Hahella sp. HNIBRBA332: one gene and its partner. The main gene of each other region encodes a partner of the protein of the gene in region 2 in a complex. Links are inferred from orthologs where the notes say so. Each region holds a gene or a part of one and is shown on either strand. Other genes may lie near its edges.

What was found.
Region 1: the proteins of sdhA (region 2) and O5O45_RS17430 are in contact, whole or in part, in a crystal structure (PDB 6C12), measured with the Escherichia coli proteins. The link is inferred for Hahella sp. HNIBRBA332 from one-to-one orthologs.

The regions. Positions count from the first base shown.
Region 1 is NZ_CP132203.1:3,946,375-3,949,567, forward strand. The notes cover bases 99-2,967. They hold O5O45_RS17430 (FAD assembly factor SdhE), read left to right. Parts: upstream 99-1,337; coding sequence 1,338-1,598; downstream 1,599-2,967. Other genes in these bases: nadB (L-aspartate oxidase), read left to right, coding at 99-1,225; O5O45_RS17435 (protein YgfX), read left to right, coding at 1,576-2,007; ygfZ (CAF17-like 4Fe-4S cluster assembly/insertion protein YgfZ), read left to right, coding at 2,023-2,967. Also shown: more of nadB, read left to right, coding at 1-98; more of ygfZ, read left to right, coding at 2,968-3,015; O5O45_RS17445 (HDOD domain-containing protein), read left to right, coding at 3,168-3,193. UniProt on the Escherichia coli protein: An FAD assembly protein, which accelerates covalent attachment of the cofactor into other proteins.
Region 2 is NZ_CP132203.1:832,166-835,381, forward strand. What follows is about bases 90-2,981. They hold sdhA (succinate dehydrogenase flavoprotein subunit), read left to right. Parts: upstream 90-595; coding sequence 596-2,368; downstream 2,369-2,981. Other genes in these bases: sdhC (succinate dehydrogenase, cytochrome b556 subunit), read left to right, coding at 90-251; sdhD (succinate dehydrogenase, hydrophobic membrane anchor protein), read left to right, coding at 245-592; O5O45_RS03985 (succinate dehydrogenase iron-sulfur subunit), read left to right, coding at 2,390-2,981. Outside these bases: more of sdhC, read left to right, coding at 1-89; more of O5O45_RS03985, read left to right, coding at 2,982-3,094. UniProt on the Escherichia coli protein: Two distinct, membrane-bound, FAD-containing enzymes are responsible for the catalysis of fumarate and succinate interconversion; the fumarate reductase is used in anaerobic growth, and the succinate dehydrogenase is used in aerobic growth.

The DNA of each region.
Region 1 (3,193 bases), 3.1 Mb from region 2 along the record:
AGACGCAACCGGCCGCGCAGTATCCGGCTCTCTGGCCGACCGCGCGCGAGAAAAAGCCAACATTGAAATTTTCGAAGACCGGGTCGGCATCGATCTGATCACCCATAGCAAACTGTTTCTTCCCGGCAACCGTTGTGTCGGCGCTTATGTCTTGAATAAGACAACCAGCCATGTCGAGCTGTTCCGCGCCAAGTTTGTGGTGCTCGCCACCGGCGGCGCCAGCAAGGTCTACCTCTATACCAGCAACCCTGACGTAGCGACTGGCGACGGCATCGCAATGGCCTGGCGCGCAGGCTGCCGCATGGGCAACATGGAATTCAATCAGTTTCACCCGACATGCCTCTACCACCCTCAGGCGAAATCCTTTTTGATTACAGAAGCCGTTCGCGGCGAGGGCGGCAAGCTTCTGCTGCCCAATGGCAAGCGCTTCATGAGGCAGTTTGACGAACGCGAAGAACTCGCTCCACGTGACGTCGTCGCCCGCGCCATCGACCATGAAATGAAACGTCTTGGCGCGGACTGTCTGTATCTGGATATCAGCCATAAAGACAAAGACTTTATCCTCGGACACTTTCCCACAGTGCACCAACGCTGCCTGTCTTATGGCATTGATATCACCAAAGAGCCCATTCCCGTGGTTCCCGCCGCCCACTACACCTGCGGAGGAGTGGTTACCGATAGCGCCGGGCGTACGGACCTTAATTCTCTATATGCCGTCGGCGAAACTGCGTTTACCGGACTCCACGGAGCCAACCGCATGGCCAGCAATTCCCTGCTAGAATGCCTGGTGTTCGGAAAGTCCTGCGCAGATGACATAGCCGGCCGTATCGCACATACGCCTGAGCCTCCGCCCGCTCCCTCCTGGGACGAAAGCCAGGTAACAGACTCTGACGAAGATGTTGTGATCTCACACAACTGGGACGAGCTGCGCCGCTTTATGTGGGACTATGTCGGCATAGTACGAACCAACAAACGCCTGCAGCGGGCCAAGCATCGCGTAGACCTGCTGCATCAGGAAATTCGCGAGTATTACAGTAACTATAAAGTGTCCAATGACCTGCTTGAGCTGCGTAATCTGGTGACGGTTGCAGACCTGATTATCTGCTCGGCAATTCAACGCAAAGAAAGTCGCGGCCTGCATTACACTCTGGACTACCCTCATCCGCTCAAAACGCCGGAAAATACCATTTTAACTCCCGTCAATTTTCCCGCTGAGCCTTGGTGAGCTGTTGCAAGTCTCCCGATAAGGTTTCACGCCGCCACGGGTGGCGGCGTGAGCCAGGGACCGTTATCATGCAGCCAGAATGAAGGCCCACGGGCAATATACAGAGGCGCAAATGACTGAAGATGTAGAATACAAGCGTTTATTCTGGCACAGCCGACGCGGAATGCTGGAGTTAGACGTGCTGCTGGTTCCCTTTCTCAAGGAGGCCTACTCCGAACTCTCGAACGAAGATAAAGCGCGCTACCGAATGCTCTTAGAGTGTGAAGATACAGATATGTTCCAGTGGTTTATGCAAAAGTCCACGCCTGAAGATCCTGATCTGGCGCGCATCGTTAAAATCATCTTAGACCGTGTTCAACCAAGCTACGATTGAGTTGCGACCATCGCTACAGTTGACGCTGTTCTTTACCGTCTTCTTCGGACTGATTGGCGTAGTGTTGCTGGCTCTGGGTATGCCAACCTGGCTAAAGCTTTCTTTGAGCGCCCTGCTAGGCGCTCATTTTGTCTACACCGTCGGACAATACGCTCTGTTAGCCTGGCCGACTAGCGTGATAAAAATCCGCTATGAAAAAGCCGGCGATGCAGACGTGAAAGTAAGGCTGTTTAAACGCAATCAACGCGAACTGGATACGCACTTGCACGGAGATACTTGCGTCACTCCAATTGTCACCCTGCTGGTCTGCCGCACCGGCTGGCGAGACTTGGTGTTTCTCGTTCGGGATAATTGCGACCCGGATGCATTTCGCCGTTTTCGAGTTTGTTTACGCTTCGCCAGGAATTAAGGGAGATCCATTCATATGACGTCCTTCTGGAACACCTTCGCCCAACCCGCAAACACTCTGGCTGCGCAGGAAAGCGACGCCGCCCCGCATCTCCACAGGCTGACCAACGTCGCCTTACTGGAAATAAAAGGGCCCGACGCCGTCAAATTCATGCAAGGGCAATTTACCTGTGACATTCAGGATATTACCAACAATCATTCCTCCCTGGCCGCCTGTTGCACCCCCAAAGGTCGAATGGTTGCATTGTTCCGCATTGCGCAAGCCAAGCCTGACTGCTATCTATTGAGACTCCCCTTAGAGGTGGCGCAAAGCTTTCTCGCCCACCTTAATAAGTACAAGGTGTTTTATAAGTGCACCGTCACGCTACTGGAAGATTGGGGCGTAATAGGATTGAGCGGAGATCTGGATGTGCTGCCCGCCTTGTCTTCCACCATTCCTACCTCTGCAGACGCCAGCCAGGCCAGCGAAGGCATATTGCTCATTCGTCCCCCAGGTGAAGCCTCACGGGTGGAGTGCTGGCTAGATAGCGACCAGGCGTCAAAGTTACTGCCGGACCTGGACAATCAATGCGCCGCCGGTTCCATTGAGGACTGGGAGCGTCAGGAAATTCTCTCAGGATTGGGAGAGGTCTATCCAGAGACCCTGGATGAGTTCATCCCGCAAATGCTGAATTTGCAGGCGCTGGGCGCTATCAGCTTCAATAAGGGCTGCTATACGGGGCAAGAAATCGTCGCCCGTATGCAATACCTTGGCACCCTGAAGAAGCGCATGTTCTTACTCTCTTCTGGTACGCTGGTCCCCGCACCCGGCTCAGCGATCACCGACGAAACAGGCGCCCGAATTGGCCTAGTCGTGCGCAGCGCCCATGGAAACACGCTCGCCGTGTTGGACAAGTCTGCGGCAATGGATAAAGCGTTGCGCTTGGAGGAGTCTCCAGCCACCCCATTGCAACTACTTGAACTTCCCTACGCTATTGAAGAAGTTAGCAACACAAAGAAAAAGCTCTAGCATAATCCCATACCTTAGCGGCGCGTTTCTATGCGCCGCCGACAAGCATCCCTCAAAAATTCTGCTATAACTTAAATTGGACCTTGAAAGAGGCTGAAGCGCTTCTCAGTGGGCCCGAATCCAATGCAGCCAACCTATTCACGGATATGCAAATGGCAGAATTAGAAGAGAAAATCAA
Region 2 (3,216 bases):
GGGGGCTCGACGCATCTCTGGCGAGCAAGGAAAGTTTCGCTTCCCTTCAGTCAGTCATGGACAGTTTTCTTGCAAAACTAATTCTGTGGGGCATTCTTGCCGCATTGTTCTATCACTTCGTCGCTGGCATCAAGCACCTCATCATGGATGCTGGGATCGGTGAAACCCTGAAGGGCGGGCAGATCGCAGCGAAGGTTGTGATAGCCGTGTCTGTTGTGCTCATTCTGTTGGCGGGAGTTTGGATATGGTAACCAGCGTCACCAATTTAGGCCGTAGCGGCGCATACGATTGGATGGTGCAGCGGGTCTCCGCTGTTGTGTTGGCTCTTTATACTGCATTTATGGTTGGCGTCCTGGTGTTTACGCCGGATCTGACCTATGAAGTATGGAGCGCGCTGTTCGCCAAGACTTGGATGAGAATTTTCTCCCTGGCCGCGCTGGTGGCGCTTGGCGCCCACGCGTGGATCGGTTTGTGGACGATTACCACCGACTACATGAAAAACGGCGTGATCCGTTTCGTTGCGCAAGCAGCGTGCGGAACCATCATGTTCGTTTACTTCATCTGGGGCGTGCAAATTTTGTGGGGGCTGTAATCCATGTCTAAACTTAGAACTCTTTCATACGATGCGATTGTAATCGGCGGCGGCGGCGCTGGGATGCGTGCGGCGCTGCAATTGACGCAGTCCGGCGTAAAAACCGCTTGTATCACCAAAGTATTCCCAACTCGTTCTCACACTGTGTCCGCTCAGGGCGGAATTACCTGCGCTATCGCCAGTTCGGATCCGAATGATGATTGGCGTTGGCACATGTACGACACCGTCAAGGGGTCGGACTACATCGGTGATCAGGATGCAATCGAATATATGTGTTCGGTCGGTCCTCAAGCCGTATTTGAGCTGGAGCACATGGGGCTGCCTTTCTCCCGTACGGAGACTGGACGTATCTATCAGCGTCCTTTTGGCGGTCAGTCCAAAGATTTCGGTAAGGGCGGTCAGGCTGCCCGTACCTGCGCGGCAGCGGACCGTACTGGTCATGCGCTGTTGCACACTCTTTATCAAGGCAACCTGCGCGGCGGCACAACCTTTTTAAATGAATGGTACGCAGTCGATCTGGTGAAAAACCAGTCGGGCGCGGTAGTCGGGGTGACGGCTATCTGCATCGAAACTGGTGAGACTGTATACGTTAAAGCCAAGGCGACAGTTCTGGCTACCGGTGGCGCAGGCAGAATCTATGCCTCCACCACTAACGCACTAATCAATACTGGCGATGGCGTCGGTATGGCTCTTCGCGCAGGCTTCCCGGCGCAAGACATGGAAATGTGGCAGTTCCATCCAACTGGCATCGCCGGAGCAGGCGTGTTGGTGACGGAAGGTTGTCGCGGAGAGGGCGGCTACCTGATCAATGGCGAAGGCGAGCGTTTCATGGAGCGCTATGCGCCCAACGCAAAAGACCTGGCTGGTCGTGACGTCGTCGCCCGCTCCATGATTATGGAGATCCTTGAAGGTCGTGGTTGCGGTCCTGATAAAGACCACGTATTGCTGAAGCTGGATCATTTGGGTGAAGAGACGCTGCATCTGCGTTTGCCTGGCATCGTGGAACTGTCAAAAACATTTGCGCACGTAGATCCTGCGAAGGAGCCTATTCCAGTTGTGCCGACCTGTCACTACATGATGGGTGGTATTCCGACTAACATCGGTGGTCAGGCGCTGACTCAAGATGCAAACGGCAACGACAAGGTTATAGACGGCCTGTTCGCCTGCGGCGAAGTCGCATGCGTATCCGTGCATGGCGCAAACCGTCTGGGCGGCAACTCGCTGTTGGATTTGGTTGTATTTGGTCGTGCAGCGGGACTTCACATCGAGAAGATGTTGAAAGACGGCTATGGCGTGGATGACGCATCCGAATCCGATATCGACGCGACCATGGCGCGACTGGACAGACTGAACAGCGGCTCTGGCTCCGAAAAAGTGGCGGAAGTACGTAAAGACCTGCAGAACACAATGCAGCTATATTTCGGTGTATTCCGTGATGGCGAAAGCATGCAGAAAGGTCTGAAACTGCTGGAAGAGTTGGGCGGTCGCGTGAAGAACACAGTGCTTGAAGATAAGAGCATGGCGTTCAATACCGCTCGTATCGAAGCTTTAGAGCTGGATAACCTGTACGAAGTCGCTTATGCGACAGCTGTTGCGGCTGAAGAAAGAAAGGAAAGCCGCGGAGCGCACGCCCGTAACGACTACACAGAACGGGATGACGACAATTGGTTGAAGCACTCTCTCTACTTCCCTCTGGACAAGCGGGTAAGCAAACGGGAAGTGAACTTTGCGCCTAAAATTGTGGAGCCATTTCCTCCGAAAGCTCGTAGTTACTAGTGTCGTTGGGGAGACAGAGTTATGTTGGTAAGCATCTATCGTTATAATCCGGAAGTTGACGAAGCTCCCTTCATGCAGGATGTGGAGCTGGAAGTTCCTGCGGGCAAGGACCTGATGGTTCTGGACGTGCTGGGACTGATGAAAGAAAAAGATCCGACCCTGGCGTATCGTCGCTCATGCCGTGAGGGCGTGTGCGGCTCTGACGGCATGAACATGAACGGCAAAAACGGCTTGGCGTGCATCACTCCTCTTTCTCAGGTGGTGAAGAACAACAAGCTGATTTTGCGTCCGTTGCCAGGGTTGCCGGTTATTCGCGACCTAGTTGTGGATATGGCGATTTTCTACAAGCAGTACGAGAAAATTAAGCCATTCCTGGTGAATGACAATCCGCCTCCGGCGATTGAGCGATTGCAGTCACCCGAAGAGCGTGAAAAGCTGGACGGCCTGTATGAATGTATTCTATGTGCGTGCTGTTCTACTTCATGCCCGTCGTTCTGGTGGAACCCAGATAAGTTCGTTGGTCCCGCAGGCTTGTTGCAGGCATACAGATTCCTGGTTGACAGTCGCGACACTTCTACCGAAGAAAGATTGGCGAATCTCGACGACCCGTTCAGCGTATTCCGCTGCCGGGGAATCATGAATTGCGTAAGTGTATGCCCGAAAGGTCTGAATCCAACCAGAGCCATCGGCCACATACGCAATATGCTCTTACAGCGTGCTACTTAAAACTATAATTTAAAAAATTACACTGTTACGGTCGTTGCTGAATTAGCTGTCTATACTAAGAAGCTAATAGCGCCCGCGTGTTGCAAAACATGCGTGCGACATAAACAAACTGAACTGGTAGG